One region of the Streptomyces sp. NBC_01707 genome, then DNA from elsewhere that is predicted to be linked to it. Evidence: predicted binding sites of a transcription regulator. Region 1 holds the regulator's gene; the other holds the start of a gene.
The links. Region 1 encodes HrcA, which represses chaperone genes, less so after heat shock. Its sites were predicted from a motif close to TTNGCACTCNGNNNNNCNGAGTGCNAA; they were not measured.

Region 2: the regulator HrcA is predicted to act here: its motif matches at 1,811-1,837, upstream of groL (chaperonin GroEL).

Annotation. Positions count from the first base shown of each region.
Region 1 is NZ_CP109190.1:6,685,790-6,692,910, forward strand. It holds gene OG963_RS29925 (ATP-binding SpoIIE family protein phosphatase) at 1-86, shown strand, start outside; gene hemW (radical SAM family heme chaperone HemW) at 120-1,361, shown strand; gene OG963_RS29935 (DUF3097 domain-containing protein) at 1,506-2,327, opposite strand; gene OG963_RS29940 (MBL fold metallo-hydrolase) at 2,353-3,075, opposite strand; gene hrcA (heat-inducible transcriptional repressor HrcA) at 3,267-4,283, shown strand; gene dnaJ (molecular chaperone DnaJ) at 4,284-5,420, shown strand; gene OG963_RS29955 (nitronate monooxygenase) at 5,606-6,679, shown strand; gene OG963_RS29960 (16S rRNA (uracil(1498)-N(3))-methyltransferase) at 6,676-7,121, shown strand, end outside.
Region 2 is NZ_CP109190.1:4,769,639-4,776,759, forward strand. It holds gene groL (chaperonin GroEL) at 26-1,648, opposite strand; gene OG963_RS21455 (cold-shock protein) at 2,000-2,206, opposite strand; gene OG963_RS21460 (MoaD/ThiS family protein) at 2,661-2,939, opposite strand; gene thrC (threonine synthase) at 3,000-4,301, opposite strand; SAM riboswitch class I at 4,319-4,445, opposite strand; gene OG963_RS21470 (glucosyl-3-phosphoglycerate synthase) at 4,598-5,548, shown strand; gene OG963_RS21475 (trehalose-6-phosphate synthase) at 5,603-6,997, shown strand; gene otsB (trehalose-phosphatase) at 7,017-7,121, opposite strand, start outside.

The sequences.
Region 1 (7,121 bases):
CGGACCGCATCAAACGGGCCGTCCACGAGTTCGCCGAGCGGCCCCCGGACGACGATCTGGCGCTGGTCGTGCTGCAGGCCCAATGAGCGTGGGCCGGGAACGGCCGGCGGCGAGTGACAATGGACGGTATGCCTTCCGTACTGCCCGATGGTGAACCCGTGCCCGACGACGGGGCCCTGCCCCGCCATGCCCTGGAAGGCGCCGCCGACCGCCCGCTCGGCTTCTACCTGCATGTGCCGTACTGCGCGACCCGCTGCGGCTACTGCGACTTCAACACGTACACCGCGACCGAGCTGCGCGGCTCCGGCGGTGCATTGGCCTCCCGGGACAACTACGCCGCCCACCTGATCGGCGAGGTCCGGCAGGCCCGCAAGGTACTCGGCGACGACCCGCGGCCGGTCCGTACGGTGTTCGTCGGCGGCGGCACGCCCACGCTGCTGGCTGCCGGGGATCTCGTACGGATGCTGGCGGCGATCCGGGACGAGTTCGGGCTCGCCGACGACGCGGAGATCACGACCGAGGCCAATCCGGAGTCCGTCGATCCGGCCTATCTGTCGGAGCTGCGGGAAGGCGGCTTCAACCGGATCTCGTTCGGGATGCAGAGTGCGCGTCAGCACGTGCTGAAGATCCTCGACCGTACGCACACGCCGGGGCGACCCGAGGCATGCGTCGCCGAGGCGAGAGCCGCGGGCTTCGAGCACGTCAACCTCGACCTGATCTACGGCACCCCCGGCGAGTCCGACGACGACTGGCGGGCCTCGCTGGACGCGGCCATCGGGGCGGGGCCGGACCACGTGTCCGCCTACGCGCTGATCGTCGAGGAGGGGACGCAGCTGGCGCGCCGGATCCGGCGCGGCGAGGTTCCGATGACGGACGACGACGTCCACGCCGACCGCTATCTGATCGCCGACGAGGCGATGGCCGCGGCGGGCTTCTCCTGGTACGAGGTGTCGAACTGGGCCCGGACGCCGGAGGGGCGGTGCCTGCACAACGAGCTGTACTGGCGGGGCGCCGACTGGTGGGGGGCCGGGCCGGGCGCGCACAGCCATGTGGGCGGGGTGCGGTGGTGGAACGTCAAGCATCCCGGTGCGTACGCGCAGGCACTGGCGGAAGGGCGGTCGCCGGGAGCGGGACGCGAGGTGCTCTCCGAGGAGGACCGTCGCGTCGAACGGATCCTGCTGGAGCTGCGGCTGGTCGACGGCTGTCCGCTGTCGCTGCTGGCACCGGCCGGACTGGCCGCGGCGGGACGAGCGGTGGCGGACGGGTTGCTGGAGGAGGCGTCCTATGCGGAGGGTCGGGCCGTGCTGACCCTGCGGGGCCGGCTCCTTGCGGACGCGGTCGTCAGGGACCTGGTGGACTGATGGGGACCGGTGGGGGTGCGGGCGCGCCCGCACCCCCACCGGGTCGTGCCCGAAACCGGGGGCTCCGCCCTCGCATCCCGGCCCGCGCACCCCGGACGGACCGAAGGCGTCCGAGCCCGGTCACGGCGGGCGCGGCGGCCCTGCCTACCCCGTGGGCGCCGTGACGAAGTCGATCAGCTCCTCCACCCGGCCCAGCAGCGCCGGCTCCAGGTCGCGGTACGAGCGGACCGTGGACAGGATGTGCTGCCACGCCGCCCCTGTGTTCTCCGGCCAGCCCAGCGACCGGCACACGCCCGTCTTCCAGTCCTGGCCGCGCGGGACCACCGGCCAGCTCGCGATGCCGACCGACGACGGCTTCACCGCCTCCCAGACGTCGATGTAGGGGTGGCCCACCACCAGCACGTTCGCGTCCGTGACCTCGCCCGCGATCCTCGACTCCTTGGAACCGGGGACCAAGTGGTCGACCAGGACGCCCAGTCGCGCGTCCGGGCCGGGGGCGAAGTCGCGGACGACGGCCGGGAGGTCGTCGATGCCCTCCAGGTACTCGACGACCACGCCCTCGATGCGCAGGTCGTCGCCCCAGACCCGTTCGACCAGCTCCGCGTCGTGCCGGCCCTCGACATAGATCCGGCCGGCCCGTGCCACCCGCGCCCGCGCCCCGGGGACGGCGAGCGAGCCGGAGGCCGTGCGGGCGGGGCGTACGGGACCGGGCGCCGACGGGCGTACGAGGGTGACGACCCGGCCCTCCAGCAGGAAGCCGCGAGGTTCCATCGGGAACACCCGTTGCTTGCCGAAACGGTCCTCCAGGGTCACCGTCGGGCCCTGAGCCGTCCTCTCGCAGCGGATCACGGCACCGCAGAAGCCGCTGGAGACCTCCTCCACGACCAGATCGGGCTCGGCGGGGACCTCGGGAACGGGGGCGGACTTCTTCCACGGTGGGGTCAGATCCGGGTGGTAGCTGCGCATCGGACGACGATAGGACGGGAACGGCTCACGACACGCCGAACGCAGTGGACAGTTGGTCGCGTTGCGCGCGTACGAACGAGGCGTCCACGAGCGCACCGTGCCCCGGCACGTACACCGCGTCCTCGCCGCCCAGCGCCAGCAGCCGGTCCAGTGCGGCCGGCCAGCGCGACGGGATCGCGTCCGGGCCCGCCTGCGGTTCGCCGGACTCCTCGACCAGGTCGCCGCAGAGCACGACGGCGGGGGAACCGGGCACCAGGACCGCGAGATCGTGGCCGCTGTGGCCGGGGCCCACGTTCGCCAGCAGCACCTGGCGGCCGCCGCCCAGGTCGAGGGTCCACTCGTCGTGCACCTGGTGGTGCGGTGCCACCAGCACATCGGCCGCCTGCGCCGCGTCCGCCTCGGGCACCCCGTGGCGCACGGCGTCCGTGCGCAGCTCGTCCGCTCCGCGGGCCAGGAGATCCGTCACTCCGACCGCCCCGTACACCTCGGCCCCGGAGAAGGCCGCGGTACCGAGCACATGGTCGAAGTGGGGGTGGCTGAGTGCGATATGCGTCACCCTCCGGCCGATCAGCGCCTCCACCTGGGCCCGTACCTCCGCGCCCTCGCGCAGCGTCGATCCGGTGTCGAAGAGCAGCGCCCCGTCCGCTCCGACCACCAGTGCGACCGTCGCGTCCCACCCGGGAAGCCGCCGTCGGCCCACACCGTTGCCGAGTCGCTCCCAGCCGAACTCTTCCCAAGAGGCGTCCATGCGGCGACGCTATCGGCAACGACCTGCGCAGTCTCGGGGTAGCGTGGCCGGTCGCCCTTGCTAGGGCCCTACCCGGCCGCCGTACACTGGCGGGGGATTACTGGCACTCGTACGCATCGAGTGCCAGGGCTCTTCGAGGAACGACGGAAACGACCGGGATCCACCGAGTGACACAGCTGGAGGTGTGCGCCATGCTCAGCGAACGCAGACTCGAAGTGCTGCGCGCCATCGTCCAGGACTATGTCGGCACCGAGGAGCCCGTCGGTTCCAAGGCGCTCACCGAGCGGCACAAGCTGGGGGTCTCCCCGGCCACGGTCCGCAACGACATGGCAGTGCTGGAGGACGAGGGCTTCATCGCCCAGCCCCACACCAGCGCGGGGCGCATCCCGACGGACAAGGGCTACCGGCTCTTCGTCGACAAGCTCGCGGGGGTCAAGCCCCTGTCGTCGCCGGAGCGCAGGGCCATTCAGAACTTCCTCGACGGCGCGGTCGACCTCGACGACGTCGTGGGCCGCACCGTACGGCTGCTCGCGCAGCTGACCCGGCAGGTCGCCGTCGTGCAGTACCCCTCGCTGACCCGGTCGACGGTGCGGCATGTGGAGCTGCTGTCGCTGGCGCCCGCCCGGCTGATGCTCGTGCTGATCACGGACACCGGCCGGGTCGAGCAGCGCATGATCGACTGCCCCGCGCCGTTCGGTGAGACTTCTCTCGCCGATCTGCGGGCCCGGCTCAACAGCCGGGTCGTCGGACGCCGTTTCGCGGACGTCCCGCAGCTGGTGCAGGATCTGCCGGAATCCTTCGAGAGCGAGGACCGGGGAACCGTGTCCACCGTGCTCTCGATCCTGCTCGAAACCCTCGTCGAGGAGACGGAGGAGCGGCTGATGATCGGCGGCACCTCCAACCTCACCCGCTTCGGGCACGACTTCCCCCTGATGATCCGGCCCGTGCTGGAGGCGTTGGAGGAGCAGGTCGTGCTGCTGAAGCTGCTCGGCGAGGCCAAGGACTCGGGCATGACCGTACGTATCGGGCACGAGAACGCCCACGAGGGGCTCAACTCCACGTCCGTCGTCGCGGTCGGCTACGGTTCGGGCGACGAGGCAGTCGCCAAACTCGGCGTGGTCGGACCGACCCGCATGGACTACCCCGGAACGATGGGAGCGGTACGCGCAGTGGCACGTTACGTCGGACAGATCCTGGCGGAGTCGTAAGTGGCCACGGACTACTACGCCGTACTCGGCGTGCGCCGCGACGCATCTCAGGACGAGATCAAGAAGGCCTTCCGGCGGCTCGCACGCGAGCTGCATCCGGATGTCAACCCCGATCCGAAGACCCAGGAGCGGTTCAAGGAGATCAACGCCGCCTACGAGGTGTTGTCGGACCCGCAGAAGAAGCAGGTCTACGACCTCGGCGGCGACCCGCTGTCCGCTTCCGGCGGCGGTGGCGCGGGCGGATTCGGACAGGGTGGCTTCGGCAACTTCTCCGACATCATGGACGCGTTCTTCGGTACGGCGTCGCAGCGCGGACCCCGTTCGCGCACCCGGCGCGGCCAGGACGCGATGATCCGGCTGGAGATCGATCTCGGCGAGGCCGCGTTCGGCACCACCAAGGACATCCAGGTCGACACGGCCGTCGTCTGTACGACCTGCAGCGGCGAGGGCGCCGCACCCGGCACCTCCGCCCAGACCTGTGACATGTGCCGCGGTCGCGGTGAGGTCTCCCAGGTCACCCGGTCGTTCCTCGGCCAGGTCATGACCTCGCGGCCCTGCCCGCAGTGCCAGGGCTTCGGTACGGTCGTGCCGACCCCGTGCCCGGAGTGCGCCGGTGACGGCCGCATCCGTTCGCGGCGCACGCTCACCGTGAAGATCCCCGCCGGTGTCGACAACGGCACCCGCATCCAGCTCGCGGGCGAGGGCGAGGTCGGCCCCGGCGGCGGACCGGCCGGCGACCTGTACGTCGAGATCCACGAGCTGCCGCACGCGGTGTTCCAGCGCCGCGGCGACGATCTGCACTGCACCGTCACGATCCCCATGACGGCGGGCGCGCTCGGCACCAAGGTGCCGTTGGAGACGCTCGACGGACTGGAGGAGGTCGACATCCGGCCGGGCACCCAGTCCGGTCAGTCGGTCCCGCTGCACGGCCGTGGCATCACCCACCTGCGTGGTGGCGGGCGCGGCGATCTGATCGTGCACGTCGAGGTGATGACCCCGTCGAAGCTGGACCCGGAGCAGGAGCGACTGCTGCGCGAGCTCGCGAAGCTGCGCGGCGAGGAGCGGCCCACCGGTCAGTTCCAGCCGGGACAGCAGGGGTTGTTCTCCCGGCTCAAGGACGCGTTCAACGGCCGCTGAGTGCCGTCCGTCGCGTCACCGCCCACTGCGACGCACCGCCCGCCGGTCCTGGACCGGCGGGCGGTTCGCATCTGGCGGTACCCCGTCCGGTCATCGGATCCCCCTCGGGGCTCCCGCTCCGGATGTCTTTCCGGCCGCCTCATGGCTGATTCGGCAGGGTGCGGGCGACGTGGCACGATGCGGTCATGTCATCCGCGTTGACCGATCTCTGCCGGTATCCGATCGTGCAGGCCCCGATGGCGGGCGGTGTGTCCTGTCCACAGCTGGTCGCGGCCGTCGCGGAAGCGGGCGGGCTGGGTTTCCTCGCCGCCGGGTACAAGACGGCGGACGGCATGTACAACGAGATCAAACAGCTGCGCCGGCTGACCGGCCAGCCGTTCGGTGTCAACCTCTTCATGCCGCAGCCGAGCCTCGCGGACCCGAGCGCCGTCGAGGTGTACCGGCAGCAGCTGGTCGGTGAGGCCGCCTGGTACGAGACTCCGCTCGGTGACCCGGACCCGTGCGGCGACGACGGATACGAGGCCAAGCTCGCGATCTTTGTGGAGGACCCGGTTCCGGTGGTCTCCTTCACGTTCGGCTGCCCCACCCGCGACACCTTCGACGCGCTCGCCGGAGTCGGTACGTACACCGTCGTGACGGTCACCACGCCGGAGGAGGCGCAGGCCGCCCAGTGGGCGGGCGCCGACGCGGTCTGTGTCCAGGGCATCGAGGCGGGCGGCCATCAGTCCACCTACCGCGACGACCCGCAGAACGACGGCACCGGCATGGGACTGCTCTCCCTGGTGGCCGAGGTCCGCGAGACCGTCCAGGTGCCGGTCATCGCCGCGGGCGGCATCATGCGTGGCTCCCAGATCGCGGCGGTGATCGCGGCGGGCGCGGATGCGGCGCAGCTCGGAACGGCTTTCCTGGCCTGCCCCGAGTCCGGTGCCCATCTGCTGCACAAGCAGGCACTGACCAACCCGTTGTTCGCGCGGACGGCGCTGACCCGGGCGTTCTCCGGGCGCCCGGCCCGCGGCCTCGTCAACCGTTTCATGCGCGAGCACGGGCCGTACGCCCCCGCCGCCTACCCGCAGGTGCACCATGTCACCAGCGGGCTGCGCAAGGCCGCGGCCAAGGCCGGGGACGCCCAGGGCATGGCCCTGTGGGCGGGCCAGGGTCACCGGATGGCACGCGAGCTGCCGGCCGGCCGGCTGACCGAACTGCTCGCCGCAGAACTGGATGCCGCGCGAGCGGCAGTGAGCACAAGGAGCACGCAGTGACCGCACCGGTCTTCGTCGTCGAGCAGGTCCCCAGCGGCCCGCGGTTCGTCCTGGACGGGCCCGAGGGGCGGCACGCCGTATCGGTGAAACGGCTGCACGCCGGTGAGGACGTGGTCCTGACGGATGGGCACGGCCGGTGGGTGGAAGGCGTCGTGGAGGCCGCCGAGGGCAAGGACAGGCTCGTCCTGACGGACCTCGGCACGGTCCACGAGGAGCCCCGGCCCGCGCCCCGTATCACCGTGGTCCAGGCGCTCCCCAAGGGCGACCGCGGCGAGGTCGCCGTCGAGACCCTCACGGAGACCGGTGTCGACGCGATCGTGCCGTGGCAGGCTTCGCGCTGCATCACCCAATGGAAGGGTGATCGTGGCCTCAAGTCCCTGGCGAAATGGCGGAACACGGCCCGTGAGGCGGGCAAGCAGTCGCGCCGGGTGCTGTTCCCGGA
Region 2 (7,121 bases), 1.9 Mb from region 1:
CGACCGAGCTACTGATCCGTCAGGATCAGAAGTCCATGTCACCGCCCGGCATGCCGCCCGGAGCGGCCGCAGAGGCCTTCTCCGGCTTGTCGGCGATGACGGCCTCGGTGGTCAGGAACAGCGCGGCGATCGACGCGGCGTTCTGCAGAGCGGAGCGCGTGACCTTCGCCGGGTCGAGAATGCCCTCGGCGATCATGTCGACGTACTCGCCGGTCGCGGCGTTCAGACCGTGACCGATCGGCAGGTTGCGCACCTTCTCGACGACGACGCCACCCTCGAGACCACCGTTGACGGCGATCTGCTTGAGCGGGGCCTCCAGCGCCAGCTTGACGGCGTTGGCGCCGGTCGCCTCGTCACCCGAGAGCTCCAGCTTCTCGAAGACGGCGGAGGCCTGCAGCAGCGCCACGCCACCACCGGCGACGATGCCCTCCTCGACGGCCGCCTTCGCGTTGCGAACGGCGTCCTCGATGCGGTGCTTGCGCTCCTTGAGCTCGACCTCGGTGGCGGCACCGGCCTTGATGACGGCCACGCCGCCGGCCAGCTTCGCCAGGCGCTCCTGGAGCTTCTCGCGGTCGTAGTCCGAGTCGGAGTTCTCGATCTCGGCACGGATCTGGTTGACGCGACCCTGAACCTGGTCGCTGTCACCGGCACCGTCGACGATCGTGGTCTCGTCCTTGGTGATGACGACCTTGCGGGCGCGGCCCAGCAGGTCCAGGCCGGCGTTCTCGAGCTTGAGACCGACCTCCTCGGAGATGACCGTGCCACCGGTGAGGATGGCGATGTCGCCGAGCATGGCCTTGCGGCGGTCACCGAAGCCCGGGGCCTTGACGGCAACGGACTTGAAGGTGCCACGGATCTTGTTGACGACCAGGGTCGACAGGGCCTCGCCCTCGACGTCCTCGGCGATGATCAGCAGCGCCTTACCGGACTGCATGACCTTCTCCAGCAGCGGAAGGAGGTCCTTCACGTTGCTGACCTTGGAGTTGACGATCAGGATGTACGGGTCGTCCAGGGACGACTCCATGCGCTCCATGTCGGTGGCGAAGTACGCCGAGATGTAGCCCTTGTCGAAGCGCATACCCTCGGTGAGCTCCAGCTCCAGACCGAAGGTCTGGGACTCCTCGACGGTGATGACGCCTTCCTTGCCGACCTTGTCCATCGCCTCGGCGATGAGCTCGCCGATCTGGGTGTCGGCGGCGGAGATGGAGGCCGTCGAAGCGATCTGCTCCTTGGTCTCCACGTCCTTGGCCTGCTCCAGCAGAGCGGCGGAGACGGCCTCGACGGCCTTCTCGATGCCCCGCTTGAGGGCCATCGGGTTCGCACCCGCGGCTACGTTGCGCAGGCCCTCGCGGACGAGCGCCTGGGCGAGAACGGTGGCGGTGGTCGTACCGTCGCCGGCGACGTCGTCCGTCTTCTTGGCGACTTCCTTGACCAGCTCGGCGCCGATCTTCTCGTACGGGTCCTCGAGCTCGATCTCCTTGGCGATGGAAACACCATCGTTGGTGATCGTGGGCGCGCCCCACTTCTTCTCGAGGACGACGTTGCGGCCCTTGGGGCCAAGGGTGACCTTGACGGCGTCGGCGAGCTGGTTCATCCCGCGCTCGAGACCGCGCCGTGCCTCCTCGTCGAACGCGATGATCTTGGCCATGTGAAGTGGTCCTCCCGGACAGGGGTGGATTTCTCCGGACCGAGTGGCGCCCGCGACGGACGGCCTGCCTGCCCGGTGGTTCCTTGCCCCACCGCGCCTGCGGGCCTCACCGGCCCGGTCCAAGTTCTGTCACTCTCACCTGGAGAGTGCTAACGCCAATGATTAGCACTCGACCCCCACGAGTGCAAGCGCCCCCGACGGTTGTGGACAAGGCGTGGACCGGACGACGGCACCGGGATGCCGTGGGGATGCCACGTGGGGCGACGGCCGCCATGACGCGTGAAGGGTCCGTCCCCCTGGGGGTACGGACCCTTCATGCGTGAGTGGTGTCGTTGGCCGACCGCGCCGAGCTCAGCCGACGGCGAGCTTGACCATGTCCGCCTGCGGCCCCTTCTGGCCCTGCGAGATCTCGAATTCAACTCGCTGACCCTCTTCGAGGGTGCGGTACCCGTCCATCTGGATCGCGCTGTAGTGGACGAAAACATCCGCACCACCGTCGACCGCGATGAAGCCGTACCCCTTCTCCGCGTTGAACCACTTGACGGTGCCCTGAGCCATGCCTAACTCCCCTATTACTGGCCCTTGCACAGGACCGCACTTCGCGGGCCCGGGTCAGAACTCACCCCCCGACAGGAGAGGGTGCGTGCGCCGGAACGCGTCGACCGCGGCCGAATGTATCTGCCCAACTGCCCTCTGCAACAGGTCAATCGGACGAGAATTCTGGGCAGCACCGAACACCCGAATATGCGGAATTTATGCGATTCCAGGGCAACTCGGGCCGGGCAAAGGCCACTTATGACGCAAGGAGTTCGAGCACGTTGGCTGCATCTTGTCGCGGGCGGGCGCATTCTCATATGCGGTCGGCACGGGCAGCGGAGGGGACTTCCCAACTGTACCGCGCTTAACCATGCAGAATTGCCCCCTCCGCTTACCTCGCAGAGGGGGCAATTCCGGTGACGCTGTGAAGTCGGCCGCGGGGCCTACGGAGAGTCCGTGCCGGGGCGACGGAGGGTCAGCAGCCGCCCGCGACGGCCGGGATGATCGAGATGCCGGCGCCGTCCGGGGTGGCCGCCTCCAGGCCGCCCTCGAAGCGCACGTCGTCGTCGTTGACGTACACGTTCACGAACCGGCGCAGCTTGCCCTGGTCGTCCAGGACGCGCGCGGCGATGCCCGGGTGGTTCCGCTCGAGCGACTCGATCACCTGGGAGAGGGTCGCGCCCTCGGCCGGGACCTCGGCCTGACCGCCCGTGTAGGTGCGCAGGATGGTGGGGATACGGACCTTGACGCTCATGTGGGTGCCTTCCTTGCGTCTCGGGTGGACGTCACGGATGGACGTCCCGGGGTGGTCGGGTCAGCTGCGGGCCAGGCCGGCGGCGCGGAACGCGTCGAGGCTGGGCCGGATGGTCGCCGTCGGACCGGTGGTCGGGGCGACCGCGTCCAGCGTCTTCAGACCGTCACCGGTGTTGAGGACGACGGTGGTGAGCGTCGGGTCCAGCAGACCGGCCTCGATCAGCTTCTTCGTCACGCCGACCGTCACCCCGCCGGCCGTCTCCGCGAAGATGCCCTCGGTGCGTGCCAGCAGTTTGATCGCGTCGACGACCTGCTCGTCGTCGACATCCTCGACTGCGCCCCCGGTCCGGCGGGCGATGTCCAGGACGTAGGGGCCGTCGGCCGGGTTGCCGATCGCCAGCGACTTGGCGATCGTGTTCGGCTTCTGGGGGCGTACGACGTCGTGACCGGCCTTGAAGGCGGTGGAGACCGGGGAGCAGCCCTCGGCCTGCGCGCCGAAGATCTTGTACGGCTTGTCCTCGACGAGACCGAGCTTGATCAGCTCCTGCAGACCCTTGTCAATCTTCGTGAGCTGCGAGCCGGACGCGATCGGGATGACGAGCTGGTCGGGCAGCCGCCAGCCGAGCTGCTCGCAGATCTCGTACGCGAGCGTCTTGGAACCCTCGCCGTAGTAGGGGCGCAGGTTGACGTTGACGAAGCCCCAGCCCTCGCCGAGCGGGTCGCCGATGAGCTCCGAGCAGAAGCGGTTGACGTCGTCGTAGTTGCCCTCGATGCCGACCAGTTCACCGCCGTACACCGCGGCCATGACGACCTTGCCCTGCTCCAGGTCGTGCGGGATGAACACGCAGGACCGCAGGCCGGCCCGGGCGGCGGCCGCGCCCACGGCGCCGGCGAGGTTGCCGGTGGAGGAGCAGGAGAGAGTGGTGAAGCCGAAGGCGCGGGCGGCCTCGACGGCGATCGCGACGACGCGGTCCTTGAAGGAGTGCGTCGGGTTGCCGGAGTCGTCCTTGACGTACAGGCCGCCGGTGACGCCCAGTTCACGGGCGAGGTTGTCGGCCTTGACCAGCTTGGTGAAGCCGGGGTTGATGTTCGGCTTGTCCGCGACATCGGCGGGGACCGGCAGCAGCGGCGCGTAACGCCAGATGTTGTTCGGTCCGGCCTCGATGCGCTTCTTCAGCTCGTCCGGGGAGCCGCTCGGCAGGTCGTACGCCACTTCGAGCGGCCCGAAACAGGTCGCGCAGGCGAAAATGGGACCGAGCTCGAAACGCTCTCCGCACTCGCGGCAGGAAAGTGCCGCGGCGGGACCGAGGTCGACAGCGTCGGCGGAAGAATTGGTGCTCACTGCAACGGTCTGCGTAGCCATGATGGCGAGGCCCTTTCTCCTCATCTTCCTCGCGACGCATTTCGCCACGAGACGGAATTGGCACCTTCCCCACCTGACCTCGCGGTCGGCAGGAGGGTTGCCGGGACTTCAACGGGCCGTTCCCTCAGTCCCTCTGGATGAGCGCTGTGGCACTGGATCATCGATCCAGGCATTTGTCGGCGGAGGACCCCGGCATGCGAGGGTCGTCCGCGTTGTTCAAGACTGTAACCGAAGCATCGGACGGTTGAGATAGCCGTCCGAACCGCGAGATGGATCACATACAGGGAGTATCGACCGTGCTGGAAGAGGTCGAACGCTGGCTGACCAGGCGTTCCTGGTCGGCCGCCGACCGCCCGCTGGACCGGCTCGTCGCCGCCAGGGCCAGGGACCCGCGGCGCGGAAGTGTGAGTGTCGTGCTGCCCGCCCTCAACGAGGAGGCGACGGTCGGCACGATCGTCGAGACGATCCGGGTCGAGTTGATGGAGAAGGTCCAGCTGGTCGACGAGCTGCTGGTGATCGACTCCGGTTCTACGGACGCCACCTCCGAGGTCGCCCGGAAGGCGGGCGCCCGGGTGGTGCACCGTGACGACATACTCCCGCGGATGCCCGCCCTGCCGGGCAAGGGCGAGGTCCTCTGGCGATCACTCCTGGTCACCGACGGTGACATCGTCTGCTTCATAGACGCCGACCTGAAGGACTTCTCCGCGGACTTCGTCTCCGGCATCATCGGCCCGCTGCTCACCGATCCCGAGGTGCAGTTCGTGAAGGCGATGTACGACCGCCCGCTCGGGGACACAGCAGGCCAGGGCGGTCGCGTCACGGAACTGGTGGCCCGCCCGCTGCTCAATCTGCACTGGCCCCAGCTGGCCGGCCTCGTCCAGCCGCTGGGCGGCGAGTACGCGGTGCGGCGCTCGTTGCTGGAGCGGCTGCCGTTCCCGGTCGGTTACGGAGTGGAACTGGGCCTGCTCGTGGATGCGCTGCACACCGTGGGTCTGGACGCGCTGGCACAGGTGGATGTGGGGGTCAGGAAACACCGCCATCAGGACGGGCAGGCACTGGGCCGGATGGCGGCGGCGATCTACCGGACGGCACAACTGCGCCTTTCCCGCGGCCACTTGGTACGGCCGGCCCTCACCCAGTTCGAGCGGGGCGAGACCGGCTTCGTACCGCGTACGCACGCCGTGGACACGGAGGAGCGGCCGCCGATGCAGGAGATCAGGGAGTACGTTTCGCGCCGCGCCGCCTGAGGTGGCCTGACTTCGCACGTTTGGGCGGTTCGCGATCGGGCTAGATTCCGCAACATGGTCTCCGAGCACGTGATCACGTCTGCTGCCCAGGTACTCGTCGCGTCCAACCGCGGCCCGGTCTCGTACGCACTGAGCGAGGACGGCTCGATCAGCGCCAGACGGGGCGGCGGCGGACTCGTCTCCGGGCTGAGCGCCGTCGAGGACAAGCTGTGGGTCTGCGCGGCGCTCGGCGACGGGGACAGGGTGGCGGTCCGGCGCGGGATCGCCGAGCCGGGCGTACGGATGCTCGGCATCGACGCCGATGTGCACGCCGACGCGTACAACGGCATCGCGAACTCGGTGCTCTGGTTCGTCCACCACATGCTGTACCAGACGCCGCTGGAGCCGGTCTTCGACTCGGAGTTCCGCCGGCAGTGGGCGTCGTTCGAGGCGTACAACCTGGCCTTCGCCCAGGCACTCGCCGAGGAGGCGGGCGAGGGCGCGGCGGTGCTGGTGCAGGACTACCACCTGGCCCTGGTCCCCGGCATGCTCCGCGATCTCCGTCCCGACCTGCGGATCGGCCACTTCTCGCACACACCGTGGGCCCCGGTCGACTACTTCCGCCTGCTGCCCGACGACATCGCGGAGCAACTGCTGCGCGGCATGCTCGGCGCGGACCGGGTGGGATTCCTGACCCGGCGGTGGGCGGACGCGTTCACCGCCTGCTGCACGGAGGTCCTGGGCGGCACCGGCCGGACGAGGACCGGCGTGCACGGTCTGGGCGCGGACGCGGACTTCCTGCGCCGCCGCGCGCACGAGGCGGACGTGGACGAGCGGATGGCGATCCTGCGGGAGCAGGTGGGCGGCACCGGCCGGAAGACGATCGTGCGGGTCGACCGTACGGAACTGTCCAAGAACATCGTGCGCGGGCTGCTGGCCTACCGGGAGCTGCTGAACACCCGCCCGCAGTGGCGCGAGCGGGTGGTGCATGTGGCGTTCGCGTATCCCTCGCGTCAGGACCTGGCGGTGTACCGGGAGTACACGGCCGAGGTGCAGCGGCTGGCGGACGACATCAACGAGGCGTACGGAACGCCTGATTGGACCCCGGTCCTGCTGCATGTGAACGACGACTTCGCGCGCTCGCTGGGGGCGTACCGGCTGGCGGACGTGGCGCTCGTCAACCCGATCCGCGACGGCATGAACCTGGTCGCGAAGGAGGTCCCGGTGGTCTCCGACCAGGGCTGCGCGCTGGTTCTGTCGCGAGAGGCGGGGGCGTACGAGGAGCTGGGCGCGGACGCGATCGTGGTGAACCCGTACGACGTGTCGGCGACGGCCGTGGCGCTGCACGAGGCGCTGACGATGCCGGACGGGGAGCGGGCGGAGCGGTCGAAGCGGCTGGCCGCTGCGGCGACCGCGTTGCCGCCGCAGCGGTGGTTCCTGGAACAGCTGGAGGCGTTGCGGCGGGACTGACCGTTCGGCGGCGCTTCGTTCAGAGGCGACGGGCGAGGGCGGCGAGGAAGTCGACCACGGCCGCCGGTCCCGGCAGCAACAGGTCCGCCCGCTCGGCCAGTTCCGGGACTTCCGCGCTTCCGCT